Regions from separate parts of the Streptomyces tendae genome, predicted to be linked through region 2. Evidence: riboswitches for the same ligand, from Rfam matches in the RefSeq annotation. Region 2 holds a riboswitch; each other region holds the start of a gene.

Region 1 (4,529 bases), 1.8 Mb from region 2:
GTGCTGGACGACGCGCACGGCCTCGGGGTGCTCGGCGACGGCGGCCGGGGCGCCCCGCACGCGGCGGGCGTCGCGGGCGCTGACGACGTCGTCGTCACGGTGACGCTGTCCAAGTCGCTCGGCAGCCAGGGCGGCGCGGTGCTGGGTCCGGCCCGGGTGATCGGCCATCTGGTCAACGCGGCACGGACGTTCATCTTCGACACGGGTCTCGCGCCGGCGGCGGCGGGCGCGGCCCTGGCGGCGTTGCGGCTGCTGCGCCGCGAACCGGGGCGCGCGGCGCGGGCGGGAGCGGTGGCGCGGGAACTGCACACCCGGCTGACGGCCGCGGGTCTGGAAGCGGTACGTCCGGACGCCGCGGTCGTCTCCGTGCGCGCCCCGTCCCCGGAGCAGGCCGTGCGCTGGGCGGCCGACTGCCGGGCGGCCGGTCTGTCCGTGGGCTGCTTCCGTCCTCCTTCCGTGCCCGACGGCATCTCACGGCTCAGACTGACCGCCCGGGCGGACCTGTCCGGGGCGGAGATCGAACGCGCTGTACGGGTGATCGGCGATACGCGGCCATGAGTCGGCGGGGCACGGCCGTGCGTCGCGCGATGAACGGTTGATCGGTCGGAACGTTCGGATGAGTCGGAACGTTCGGACCGGTCGGATCGTAGGGACCGGTCGTCGGATCGTAGGGATCGAACGGACGGGCCGGATCGTTCGGACGGGTTGTCCCGACGGAAAGGCCGGGTTCGGCCGGATCAGGGGCGCGGACGCGGCCGGGTCAGCGGACCGCGGTCACGAACTCCGCCCAGCTGTCGGGGGAGAAGAGCAGCGCCGGCCCGTCCGGGGCCTTGCTGTCACGCACGGCGAGCAGTCCGGCCAGGGGGCCGGTGGCCGGCCGGGCCGTCTCCACACAGTTGTTCGCCCCCGTGCTGTAGCTGCTGCGCAGCCACCGCACATCGCGCAGGGCGAGGCTGGAAGGGATGGTCCGAGGCGGTGCGGGCATCGTGCCTCCTTACGCGCCGGCCGCTGCGCCGGCGATGAAATCCAACGACTCCTCGGGTGACAGGGCGTGCGTCGAGAGGGCGTCGAAGGCCTCCGAGTACGCCCGGAGGTCTTCTTTCCGTTCCAGGTAGTGACTACTCGTCAAGTGGTCGAGAACCACCACATCCAGGTCAGATGTGCGCGAGAACGAAAAGATGACGAACGGACCCGTCACACCGATGTGCGCGCCAGCGCTGAACGGCAGTACCTGCAGGCGCACTTGGGGCAGCCGGGCGGCCTCGATCAGCCGGTCCAGCTGGCGGGACATCACTTCGGGGCCGCCCACCTCCCGGCGCAGCACGGCCTCGTCGAGGACCGCGTTCAGCTCCAGCGGCGGATCGGCCCGCAGGACGTCCTGCCGGGCCAGCCGTACCTCCACCAGCGCGTCCAGTCGCTCCTCCGAGGCACCCTCCAGGGCCGCCTCCGTCACCGCACGCGCGTACTCCGGGGTCTGCAGCAGTCCCGGGATCACCGTGGTCTCCAGGGTGCGCATCGCGCTCGCCTGGGACTCCAGGCTGATGAAGTCCCGGTAGGTCGGGGGCAGTACACCCCGGTAGGCGTGCCACCAGTGGTCCCGCCCGTCGCCCTTCCCGGAGCCCGACAGCACCAGCAGCAACTCCCGCAACTGCGGTTCGTCCACGCCGTAGACGTCGAGCAGTAACCGCACGTCGGCCGGTTTCACCCCGCTCGTGCCCGTCTCGATGCGGCTCACCTTCGACTGGTGCCAGCCTGCCAGCCGGGCCGCGTCCCCACTGGTGAGTCCCGCCGCGGTGCGCAGCGCGCGCAGTTCGGCGCCCAGTTTCCTGCGGCGCACCGCGGGACCGTGCTGCATGGGCCTCTCCTTACTCCTTCCGAGCCGCCCGGATACGGTCTCCCGTCGCAGAGTTCACCGCTTTGAGCGACAGATATATGCATATCTTGGTGGATCGCCGCGCCGCGCCCTGCGGTGATGGCAGTCTGGCGACGAAGCACCAGTGCGGGACCGTACTCGAACCAGCCGCTCCGTGTCGGACTGCGGTCCCGTGGGAAAGGGACGACGTCGCCATGGCAGACCATCTGGAAGCATCCGTCACTCTGCCGAGCGATCCCGCCTCGGTCGCCGCGGCGCGGGCCCACGTGGCCGGCGCGCTGGCGGAATGGGGGCTGCCACCGGACGCCGAACTGTACGACACGGTGCGGCTGATCGTCTCGGAACTGGCCACCAACGCGGTGCAGCACACCTTCGGCCAGTCACCCACGTTCACGGTCGACGTCGTCCTGGTCCGTGAGGAACGGGTGCACATCGGGGTGACGGACAGCCACCCGCGTCTGCCCAAGCGGCTGCCCGCCGCGGTCCAGCAGGACAACGGGCGCGGCCTGGTCATCATCCGCTGGCTGACCGTGGAATACGGGGGCAGGCTGAGAGTCCGCCCCACGCGTCAGGGCGGCAAGACCGTCGCCGTCGAACTCCCTTGGCCGGGGACCACGGTCACCGCCCAGCCGACGGAGGCGGTCACGGCAGCGGTGCAGCCGGAGCTCTGACGGCACGTCACGGCACGGGCGGGCCGGGGGGCACTGAAGGCCCGCAGGACGTCCCGTGGGCGGCGCCCGGCCCACGGGGGCGGTCACGGCTGGGCGGCGGCGCTCCCGCGGACACCGCCGCCACCGTCGGTCACTTCACGCGGCCGTACCAGACGCTCTTGGTCCAGATCTTCTGCAGCCGCACCACGTCCCCGGTCTTCGGGGCGTGCCAGATCTTGTTGTTACCCGCGTAAATCCCCACGTGGTAGACGTAGCTGCCCGAGTGGAAGAACACCAGGTCCCCGGCCTTCCGGCTGCTCTTGGAGATGTGCCGGGACTTGTTGTACTGCTGGGCGGCCGTGCGGGGCAGCTTCTTGCCCGCCTTCTTGAACGAGTACAGCGTGAGGCCCGAGCAGTCGAACCGGTTCGGCCCGGTGGCACCCCACGCGTACGGCGCACCCTTCTTGGACGCCGCGACCTTCAGGGCCTTGACGCCCGTGGTCGCCGCCGCGGCCTCCGAGGCCGCTCCGGGGACCGCGATGGAGCCGCCCACGGCGGCCAGGGTGAGGGCCCCGGCCGTGCCGGCCCGGGCCATGAGAGACGGGACACGATTGAGCGCACTCATGCGCAACCCTTCGTCAGCCGCCTGTGAAGGATGACCTGTCGGATTCGGGCTGGCGAAGTAGCCCGGCCGCGTCAGCGGCTTCACCCCAAGGGCTGCTCGGAACGTGAGCTCCGGCGACCCGTCGTGCTTGGGTCCTCCACTCCTGCCGATCCACTCCTGTCGACCGGTCATCCGGGCGGCGGCAGGACTCGGCGTCCGCCCGGATCGCCCCGCCGCGGCGGCGGGGGCTTGTCGTCAGTCAGGGATCTTGCTTCATTTCGCGGTCGATTTCCCAACGGAACGGGGGGTTTGTGTTGTTACTCACCACTCACCCGTTCGGGTGGACAGCTGTCCGTTCGACTCGCCGTCGACGAGCCGGAGGAGCCCCGGACCAGCGACGGAATGGTCAATTCCGCCTGACGGGCGCGCGTGTGGTGCAACTTGGACAGCACCGAAACAGGAGGCGTGTCTACGCCGGATGGTGGTACGCCGTGCGGTCCGTTTCACCCGTGCGCGGCGTGTTCCGTCTGCGGGCCCGGCGTTCCGCGCCCGCTCGTGTCAACTCCCGGTCTGCGGCGGTAGCGTGACCCTGGCCGTACGCCGCTCGCCGTCGAGGACCCGCAGGGCCCGTGCCAGGGTCTGGGCGTGCAGTTCGCTCTCGCCGCGCCGGTGCATCAACGTCAGGGCGTCGCGCAGCGCGACCGCCTTGCCGACCAGCGCCTGGGCGGCGCGCAGGCTTCGGTAGGTGTCGCCGGCCTGGGCCGGATTGACCCGGCCGAGCTGGTCGACGACCTCCAGGTAACGGTCGATCAGCTCGGCCTCGGCGCGGGTCAGTGCGGGCAGCGGGGGAAGTTCCGGTGGCAGCATCCGCGGCTCACCTCGCGCCGGTGGCGGGGCGGGCGGCCCTGTGGTGCGGCACGATCCGGTCCGCCAGGCCGTAGTCCACCGCCGCCCGGGCGTCGAGGACCGTGTCCCGCTCCAGATCCTCGCGCACCCGCTGCACGGGCCGGCCGGTGTGCCGCGCCAGCATCTCCTCCGTGCGGACCCTGATCCGGTTCAGCTCGTCGGCCTGGACGGCCAGGTCGCTCGCCCTGCCCTCCACCGGCTCCGGCAGGGCGGGCTGACGGAGCACCAGGCGGGAGCCGGGCAGTACGTAGCGCTTGCCCGGGGTGCCGGCGGCCAGCAGCAGCGCGGCGGTGCCCTCCGCCCGGCCCAGGCAGACCGTCTCGACGTCGCAGGTGACGTAGGTCAGGGCGTCGTGGAGCGCCGACATGGCGTGGAAGGGGCCGCCGGGGGAGTTGACGTACAGCGAGATGTCCCGGTCGGGGGAGTGGTGCTCCAGGTACATGAGCTGGGCCGTCACGTCATTGGCCGCGGTCTCGTCGATCCGCGTCCCGAGGAC
Region 2 (4,529 bases):
TGTCGTCGACCGCCTTCAGCGCCTCCTCGGCGAAGTCCTGCGGGGTGGCCGGGGGCCGCTCCTCGCCGCGCCCGCCGGGAGCGTCCGCGTCGTCCACCGTGGCGTGGTAGACCTCGTTGGAGCCGCTGTCGTAGCCCCAGACGTCCTTGCCGTCGTGGATGAGGCTGTACTCCGCCGCGTTCTCCAGCAGGGAGAGCTTCTGGCGGTCCGGGCCGTCGGCCGCGACCCGCAGGGTGTGCGTGCCGGACGCCAGCTCGGTGAGCCGGCCGGACGGGTCGGCGGAGGAGCCTCCCTCCTCGTCGGAGCCGGCCGCGCCGGACAGCAGGCCGCTCTCCAGGCCGCCGAGGTCCGGCAGTCCGAGGTCGGTGGTGATCTTCACGGTGCCGGACAGGTGCTCCACGTCCGACTGCGCGATCTTCTCGATGAGCTGGGCGGCGGTGATCTCCGGCAGATCCGGGTCACCGGAGTCGGCGAGCGCCGGGACGAGTCCGATCGTCGCGGCCGCCACGCCCATCACCGTGACAGGGACGACGTAGCGGGCGGCCCTGCGCCGCGCCGTGCGCGGCTCCTCGGCCTCTCCCGCGGTCGTCGTGTCGTCGGATGCGTACGGTGCCATGTGTGCCCTCCGTCGTCGGCGGCGGCTTCCGTCTCGTGTCCTCACACCAGTCTCGGCCCGAGCCGCCATTCTCACCCGAACCGGTGAGAAGTGGTGTTGTCCGTCGTGTTCCATCTGACCAAACCCGCGCGGCGGATTCGTCAGACCGCGGGCTCAACTGCGCGTACTGCTGCGGTATGACACGGGACGACGCCGCCTCACCCGCCCCGTAGGGGTCACCCGGGTGCGGGAGGCGTACGGGACCGTACGGGCGCCGGTCAGCCGGCCCGGTGCACGACCGCGTCGCACAGCTCGACCAGCGCCGACTTGGCGGGACCGTCGGGCAGCGGGGCGAGCGCGGCGCGCGCCTCCTCGGCGTAGCGCACGGTGTCCCGGCGGGCCTGCTCCAGGGCGGGGTGGGCGCGCAGCAGCCGCAGCGCCTCGGCGTGCCGGGCGTCGTCGGTGAGGTCGGAGTCGAGCAGCTCGCACAGGGCGATGTCCTCGGCCAGCCCCAGCCGGGCCGTCCGCTCGCGCAGCCGCAGCACGGGCAGGGTGGCGATGCCCTCGCGCAGGTCCGTGCCGGGGGTCTTGCCCGACTCGTGGGAGTCCGAGGCGATGTCCAGGACGTCGTCGGCGAGCTGGAAGGCGACGCCGAGCCGCTCGCCGTACTGGGTGAGGACGTCCACCACCGTCTCGTCGGCGCCGGACATCATGGCGCCGAACCGGCAGGAGACGGCGACCAGGGAGCCGGTCTTGCCGCCGAGCACGTCCAGGTAGTGGTCGACCGGGTCGCGTCCGTCCTGGGGGCCCGCGGTCTCCAGGATCTGTCCGGTGACCAGCCGCTCGAACGCCTCGGCCTGCACCCGCACGGCCTCCGGGCCGAGGTCGGCCAGGATGTGCGAGGCGCGGGCGAAGAGGAAGTCGCCGGTGAGCACGGCGACCGAGTTGCCCCAGCGGGCGTTCGCGCTCGCGACCCCGCGCCGCACCTCGGCCTCGTCCATCACGTCGTCGTGGTACAGCGTGGCCAGGTGGGTCAGCTCCACCACCACGGCCGACGGCACCACACCGGGCGCGTAGGGGTCGCCGAAGCGGGCGGCGAGCATCACGAGCAGCGGACGGAACCGCTTGCCGCCGGCCCGCACCAGGTGCTGGGCGGCCTCCGTGATGAACGGCACCTCACTCTTGGTGGCCTCGAGCAGCCCTTCCTCGACAGCCGTCAATCCGGCCTGGACATCGGCTTCCAGAGCCTGGTCCCGCACGCTCAGCCCGAACGGCCCGACGACGGTCACGAGGGGTCTCCTGTCTGCTGGTGTCTGCTGGCGGTTACACGGTTTGTCGATAGGTCGCTGCCACCACTCGAGTCAGCGTATCCGGTCACCTTTCGATCACCGCCAGGCCCCGGGGTCACAAGCAGGGCGATAGGGGATCAGAAGCGGAGTGTTTTTGATCGGCTGACAGCAACGGACATTCCTCTGTTTCCCGGACACAGTGGCCGGTGAACCATCCTGCCCGCCCTGCCGTCCGATTTGCCGTCATTGCTGTGCGAATTCCTGTACGCCGCAAATGCGCTCGCATCCCGCGTCCCGTGAGGTGAGTCACGCGTCGACGCGCCGGCCGATCAGCCTCCCGCAACGCCGCGATCCCGCTCCACGCAACGGAGTTGACCCTTGGCGATCGCAAAGGATCAAGCGCCCAAAAGCACCCATCTCAAGATCAAACGGAGTCTTGCGTGATCGTCGCACTTGTTCCCGACATGTGCTCTCGCATACGTTCCGGGCCTGCCGGGTGGACGCCTAGTCCTGCCGCCACCCGCATCACACCCGACGACGAACTCACGCACGGCAGGAGCGGGGGACCCAGGTAAGCCGCCGTACCGGACATCACGCCCGGACGGCTCGGGGTGAAGCCATGCCCGCAGGGGCACGGCCGGGCACTCTCCTCGCCCGAACCCGACAGCTCACCTCGCAGGCGTAGGAGAGGAACCCAGACATGCCCGTCATCGCTTCGTCCCGCCGCCGCCTCGTCCGCTCCCTCGCCGTCGCCGGCACCGGCGTCGCCGTGGTCGCGCTGCCGCTGTTCGGTGCCACCGGCGCCTCCGCCGCGACCACGACCCAGGCCACGACCGCCGCCTCCACGACCGCGTACCCGGAGAACCTCGACGGCTGGATCCGCGAGGCCATGGACGTCATGGCGCAGAACGGCATCCCGGGCTCCTACGACTCCATCCACCGCAACATCATGCGGGAGTCGTCCGGCAACCCGGCCGCCATCAACCTGTGGGACTCCAACGCCGCCATGGGCACTCCGTCGAAGGGCCTGCTGCAGGTCATCGACCCGACCTTCCAGGCGTACCACGTGCCCGGCACGGCCTTCGACCCGTTCGACCCGGTCGCCAACATCGCCGCGGCCTGCAACTACGCCGCCGACCGCTACGGCTCGATCGACAACGTCTTCGGCGCGTACTGAGCCGACCGCTGACGGCCGACTCCGGCCGTCCGCCCGAACAGTCGCTCGAGGACGACGGCCACGCCGTCGTCCTCGTTCGACAGGGTGACCTCGTCGGCCACCGCCTTGAGCTCGGCGTGCGCGTCGGCCATGGCGACGCCGTGGCCCGCCCACCGGAACATGGGGACGTCGTTCGGCATGTCGCCGAAGGCGATCGTGTCCTCGGGACGCAGCCCCAGGTGCTCGGCGGCAAGCGCCAGACCGGTCGCCTTGGTGACCCCGCACGGCTGGAGCTCCACCGTCCCCGGCCCCGACATGGTCACCGTGGCCAGCGAGCCGACCACGGACCGGGCCGCCGCCGCCAACGCGTCGTCCGAGAGCCGCGGGTGGCGCAGCAGCACCTTGCTGATCGGCCGCGCCCACAGGTCGTCGCGCCGCTCCACCGGCACCGACGGAAGCGTCGGGTGCGGCATCCGGTAGCCCGGCTCGATCAGCGTCCGCCCGTCGACCCCGTCCTGGTCGACCGCCGCGTACACCTCACCCACCTCGGCCTCGATCTTGCCGAGCGCGGTCTCCGCCAGCTCCCGGTCCAGCCGGACCGACCACAGCATCCGGTCCGTCCCGGCGTCGTAGACCTGCGCCCCCTGTCCGCACACCGCGAGTCCCGTGCAGCCGAGGTCGCCGAGCAGCGACCGCACTCTGGGGGCCGGGCGGCCCGTCACCACGAGGTGCCGGGCACCGGCGCGCTCCGCCTGCGCGAGGGCGGCGAGGGAGCGGTCGGACAGGGTGTCGTCACCGCGCAGCAGCGTCCCGTCCAGGTCGGTGGCGATGAGAGAACAATCGGTGGGTGCGGCCATGATCAGAGAATACGGACAAGAGGACCGTCCGATTCACCGCGCCCGTATGCCCTCGCTTCGGGTGCCATTTCCCTTCTTTCGGCGCCCGATCAGGACCGGTTGAGGACCGTTTCCCCCATGGGTCGGAACACCGTGCGCCGCCTCCCGTTCCGGTGCCCCTCGCCCGGGTGCCTGCCGGACGGATCCGGGACGCCCGCCCGGCAGGCCCGGACGTCGCCGAATTAACAGGGGCTCACCCGGACGCGACCCCGTAACGTGTGGCACGGCCACGGACACGTGGCGCACCGGCGCACACGAAAGCGAGGCAGCACCCGATGCCCCCCTTCGATGTCCCCGAGGGCGATCCCTTCGGCCCGCACAACCTGCCGTACGGCGTGTTCTCGCCCCCCGGTTCGGCGGACCGCACCGTGGGCGTCCGGCTGGGCGACCACGTCCTCGACGCCGGCGCGGCGGCACACGCCCTGGGCTCCCCCTACGCCTCCCTGCTCGCCCGCCCCACCCTCAACCCGCTGCTGGCGGCGGGCCGTACGGCCTGGTCGGACGTGCGGCGCGCGCTCACCGCGTGGGTGACGGTCCCGGCGCACCGGGAGACCGTCGAGCGGTTCTTCCACCCGCTGTCCGAGGTCACCCTG
Region 3 (4,529 bases), 6.1 Mb from region 2:
CCTCACCCTCGCCGCGACCCGCCTGGCCCCGGGGGCCGTGCTGCACTGCGCCACCGACTGGGAGCCGTACGCGGAGCAGATGCTGGAGGTGCTCACGGCGCACCCCGCGTTCGAGAACACCCGGGCGGACGGCGGTTTCGCGCCGCGTCCGGAGTTCCGCCCGCTCACCCGTTTCGAGCGTCAGGGCCTGGACAAGGGGCATGTGGTGAACGACCTGCTCTTCCGCCGCGTACCGCACGACGACCGTGCCGGGCACCGGGACGGGGACCGCCCCTGAGACCCCGCGCCCCCGAGGCACCGAGCCGGCACGCCGCCCTGCCCCTCCCTCGTTAGGGACGATCCCGTGGCCAGCAGCCCTCCGTACCCGCCGCACCCCGGCGCAGCGCCCGGCCCCGGCCTGCGGCACCCGCACTGGTGGCAGCGGCCCGTGGTGCGCTACGCGGCGCTGGTCACCCTGCTGGCCCTGTCCGGGCTGGTGATCCTGGCGCTGGTGCGGGAGCAGACGGGCACGCGGGGCTTCCTGGTCGGGCTGGGACTGGCCGTGCTGCCGGTCCCGCTGCTCCTGGCCGCCTTCCGCTGGCTGGACCGGGTCGAGCCGGCCCCGTGGCGGAACCTGTTGTTCGCCTTCGCCTGGGGAGCGTGCGCGGCGGCGCTCATAGCCATCGTGGCGAACAGTTTCGCCACCCGGTGGATCGCGACGGCGACCGCCGACCCGGCCGGTGCCGACACCCTGGGCGCGACGGTCATAGCGCCCGTCGTGGAGGAGTCCGCGAAGGCCGCGGCGGTCCTGCTGCTCTTCCTCTTCCGCAGACGCGACTTCACCGGAATGCTCGACGGCGTGGTGGTGGCCGGGGTCACCGCCACCGGGTTCGCGTTCACCGAGAACGTCCTCTACCTCGGCAACGCCTTCGGCGCCGACCAGCTCACCGGCGGCAGCGGCATCGCCTCGGTCACCGCGGCGACCTTCTTCGTCCGCATCGTCATGTCGCCGTTCGCGCACCCCCTGTTCACCGTGCTCACCGGCATCGGTTTCGGTGCCGCCGCGCTGGCCACGGACCGGCAGCGGGTGCGCCGTGTGCTGCTGCCGCTCGCCGGGCTGCTCCTGGCGATGGGCATGCACGCGCTGTGGAACGGCTCCGCGACGCTCGGCCAGTTCGGCTTCATCGCGGTCTACGGGGCGTTCATGATGCCGGCGTTCGGGCTGCTGACCTGGCTGGTGGTGTGGACGCGGCAGCGGGAACTGCGGACCGTGCGCACGGAGCTGCCCGCGTACGCGATCGCGGGCTGGCTGAGTCCCGCGGAGCCGTTCGCGCTCGGTTCGATGCGGGCCCGGCGCCTCGCCCGGCGGTACGCACGCGAGCACGGCGGGAAGCCGGCGGCGCGCGCGGTCGCCCAGTACGAGGCGTACGCGACCTCGCTGGCGTTCCTGCGGCACCGGGGCCGGACGGGGAAGGCCGGGGCGGACTTCGTGACCCGGGAGCGGCAGCTGCTGCTGGAGCTGTGGCACCGGCGCGTGGCGGCCCGCCCGGCGCTGGACCACGCGGTCCGCCTCACGGCGCCCCGCGTTCCGTACGGCGCCGCGTGGGCGGGCCAGGCGCCGCCCGGGCCGTACGGCCGGCCCTCCTACGGACAGCCCGCCCCGCACGGACATCCCTCGTACGGACAGGCCCCGCACACACCGTTCCCGTACGGACAGTCCTCGTACGGACAGCCCGCGCACGGACAGCCGCCCCACGGCGGGCCGTATCCCGCGCCCGTCGAGGACCCCTACCGCCGCTGACCGCACGGCCGGTGCCCCGGACATGCGTGACCGGCAGCCCTGACGTCGGGGGGTCGTCGTCGGGACTGCCGGGGTTCACGGCGTGGACGGCCGGGACGCGGCCGCCGGTGGATCAAATGCTGAGGCCCTTGCCCGCCAGCCAGGCCGCCGGGTCGATGCCGGAGGAGGAGCCGCCGGTGTGGACCTCGAGGTGGAGGTGGGCGCCGGTGACGTTGCCGGTGGCGCCGACGCGGCCGATCACGTCGCCGGTGTTGACCTTCTGGCCGACGCTGACATTGATCGACGACTGGTGGGCGTACCAGATCTCGGTGCCGTCGTCGAGGGTGAGCACGGTCTTGTAGCCGTAGGAGCCGTCCCAGCCCGCGGAGGTGATCGTGCCGGTGTGCACGGCCTTGATCAGCGTGCCCGTGGGGGCGGCGAAGTCGAGACCGGTGTGGTAGCCGGAGGACCAGTAGGCGCCGGCCTGACCGAAGGTCGAGGTGATGGTGTACGAGGAGGTCGGCAGGGCGTACTGCTTGGCCAGCTCGGCGAGGCGCTCGGCCTCGGCCTTCTTCGCGGCCTCTTCCTCCGCCTTCTTCTTCGCCGCCTCGGCCTTCTCCTTGGCCTCCTTCTCCGCCTTGGCGGCCGCGTCGGCGGCCTCCTTCTCGGCGGCGGCGAGCGCGGCGGCCTCGGCCTTGCTCTGGGCCTGGCCCTGCTGCTGCTCGACCTGGGCCATGATGCGGGCGCGCAGCGCCTCACCGGCGTCGGCGGCGCCCTCCTCGGTCTCGGCACCGGTCATGCCGATGCTGCTGAGGGGGGTGGCCGAGCCCTTGGGCGTTTCCTCGTCGGAGATGAGGGAACCCACGTTGGGCAGGTCGGGCATGGAGATGGAGACGGGCGGCTTGCCGGTCTGGGCGCTGGCCATGCCGCCGGCGCCGACGGCGGCTATGACGCCGACGCCCAGGACGGTGGAGCTGCGGGCGAGTCCGCCCCCGCGCTGCTTGGCGACGCGGTGCCGGCCGCGTACCGGGCGAACGGACTCCGCGGTGGGGTTCCACTCCTCGAAGGGCCCCTCTTCGGCGCCGACGGCGCCGTAGGCGAAGGTGTCGCTCGGCTTGAACGGGGCCTCGGGGGCAGGCGGGTTGGACGCCACGTGGGCGCGCTCCTTTCCTTCCTTCTCGCCTACCGGGTTAGCTGACGGGTTCGGAGCAGGAAGGTCTCCTACGCGCGTATACGAGCCGTGTCTCCACGGCGGTATCCGCACGATTCACCCCAAGGTGGTGGTTCCCCGGTTCCCTTGCGGGATTCGGCGCGTGCGCACGGAGCCGACGTCTGTGACGGCTGGGACGACCGCGCTGCGTTATCGAACGTTAATAGACCCGAGGGCCGGATTCCAAGCCGTTCCTCTTGATCGTTAACGAATTCCGCCCGGACTTAAGCGCCACGAGCGGGCGAAAACGGGCGAGTTGACCGCGCCTCAGACGGCCGGTCGAACCTGACGGTTCGTCAGTTGTTATGCGCTGAGACTCCGCACGATCACGTTCGGTGACACCGGCGGAACAGCGGACGGAAGAGCGACGGACACCGGAAAACGCCGAGGGCCGGAACCCTTTCGGATTCCGGCCCTCGGCCTTCAGTAGCGGGGACAGGATTTGAACCTGCGACCTCTGGGTTATGAGCCCAGCGAGCTACCGAGCTGCTCCACCCCGCGCCGTTGAACACAAGTGTACGGCATCATCAGGGCAGGTCGCACACCCCCCGGGCAGGGGGCGCGATCAGCGGTCCAGGAGGTGGCCGTTCGGCGCCTTGGCCCGCTCCTCGTACTCCGGCAGCACCACCACGGTGGCGCCCCCCTCGGCCAGTACCGCGCTGCCGTCGGCGTCCGCCACGAACGTGTCCGGCTCCCGCCAGGCCGTGACCACCCGCCGCACCCCCGCGTCCAGGATCAGCCGTGCGCAGGGCGCCGGCCGGGACGCACGGCGGGCGCAGGGTTCCAGGCTGGAGTAGACGGTCGCGCCGGCCAGCCGGGGGTCCATGGGGTCGGTCTTGGCGAGCGCGGCCTCCTCGGCGTGCACCACGGGTTCGTCCCCCTCACGGGAGAACCCCCGCGCCAGCTCGGTGCCGTCGGCGGCGACCACGACCGCGCCCACGCTGAACGCGGTCCGTGAGGGCGGGCACCGCTCCGCCAGCTCGCAGGCGAGGGCGAGCCAGTGGTGGTCGGCGGCGGACGGCAGCGCGCCGGCGCCGGGCGCGGTGGGCTCGTAGCGCGTCAGGACGACGTCGCCGACGGGCCGGGTCTCCACGAGCCGCAGCCGCCCGCCCTGGTAGGAGCCGGGACCGAACAGGCGGGGGGCGTCCGGGTCGCCGACGAACAGCGGGGCGAGGACCAGCTGCAGCTCGTCGGCGAGCCCCTGACTGATCAGCTGGGTGTGGATCCGCCCGCCGCCCTCCACCATCAGCCGCCGTACCCCGCGCCGGTCGTGCAGGTGCTCCAGCAGCCGCCGCCAGTCCAGTTCCGTGCCGAGCGGCACGACGTCGGCGGCGATGCCGAGGGCATGGGCCCGCTCGGCCCCCTGGTCGGTGGTGTAGAGCACCTTCTCGCCGCCGGTGTGCCAGAAGTTGGCCGCGGGGTCCAGGTCGCCCGAGCCGCTCACCGTGACCTTCAGCGGGTACTCGGGGCGGCCGTCCGCGACCCGGGCGGCCCGGCGCTCCGGCGAGTTGACCAGCAGACGGGGGTTGTCGGCGCGGAGCGTGCCGGCGCCGACCAGGA

What was found. A riboswitch is a leader RNA that binds a small molecule or an ion and turns the genes downstream of it on or off. The one in region 2 is predicted to bind cyclic di-AMP.
Region 1: it holds a riboswitch for cyclic di-AMP, as region 2 does, so the genes downstream of both, F3L20_RS11475 (C40 family peptidase) here and F3L20_RS02940 (transglycosylase SLT domain-containing protein) in region 2, are expected to answer to the same signal.
Region 3: it holds a riboswitch for cyclic di-AMP, as region 2 does, so the genes downstream of both, F3L20_RS30735 (M23 family metallopeptidase) here and F3L20_RS02940 (transglycosylase SLT domain-containing protein) in region 2, are expected to answer to the same signal.

The regions. Positions count from the first base shown of each region.
Region 1 covers NZ_CP043959.1:2,442,071-2,446,599, forward strand. The annotation lists gene F3L20_RS11455 (8-amino-7-oxononanoate synthase) at 1-558, shown strand, start outside; gene F3L20_RS11460 (DUF397 domain-containing protein) at 761-985, opposite strand; gene F3L20_RS11465 (helix-turn-helix domain-containing protein) at 995-1,855, opposite strand; gene F3L20_RS11470 (ATP-binding protein) at 2,068-2,544, shown strand; gene F3L20_RS11475 (C40 family peptidase) at 2,675-3,148, opposite strand; cyclic di-AMP (ydaO/yuaA leader) riboswitch at 3,152-3,339, opposite strand; gene F3L20_RS11480 (hypothetical protein) at 3,686-3,994, opposite strand; gene F3L20_RS11485 (ATP-dependent Clp protease proteolytic subunit) at 4,002-4,529, opposite strand, start outside.
Region 2 covers NZ_CP043959.1:611,448-615,976, reverse strand. The annotation lists gene F3L20_RS02950 (LolA family protein) at 1-616, opposite strand, end outside; gene F3L20_RS02945 (polyprenyl synthetase family protein) at 874-1,884, opposite strand; cyclic di-AMP (ydaO/yuaA leader) riboswitch at 2,410-2,581, shown strand; gene F3L20_RS02940 (transglycosylase SLT domain-containing protein) at 2,585-3,061, shown strand; gene F3L20_RS02935 (HAD family hydrolase) at 3,025-3,897, opposite strand; gene fahA (fumarylacetoacetase) at 4,212-4,529, shown strand, end outside.
Region 3 covers NZ_CP043959.1:6,705,497-6,710,025, forward strand. The annotation lists gene trmB (tRNA (guanosine(46)-N7)-methyltransferase TrmB) at 1-277, shown strand, start outside; gene F3L20_RS30730 (PrsW family intramembrane metalloprotease) at 344-1,780, shown strand; gene F3L20_RS30735 (M23 family metallopeptidase) at 1,893-2,912, opposite strand; cyclic di-AMP (ydaO/yuaA leader) riboswitch at 2,924-3,081, opposite strand; tRNA gene F3L20_RS30740 (tRNA-Met) at 3,397-3,470, opposite strand; gene F3L20_RS30745 (dihydrofolate reductase family protein) at 3,535-4,529, opposite strand, start outside.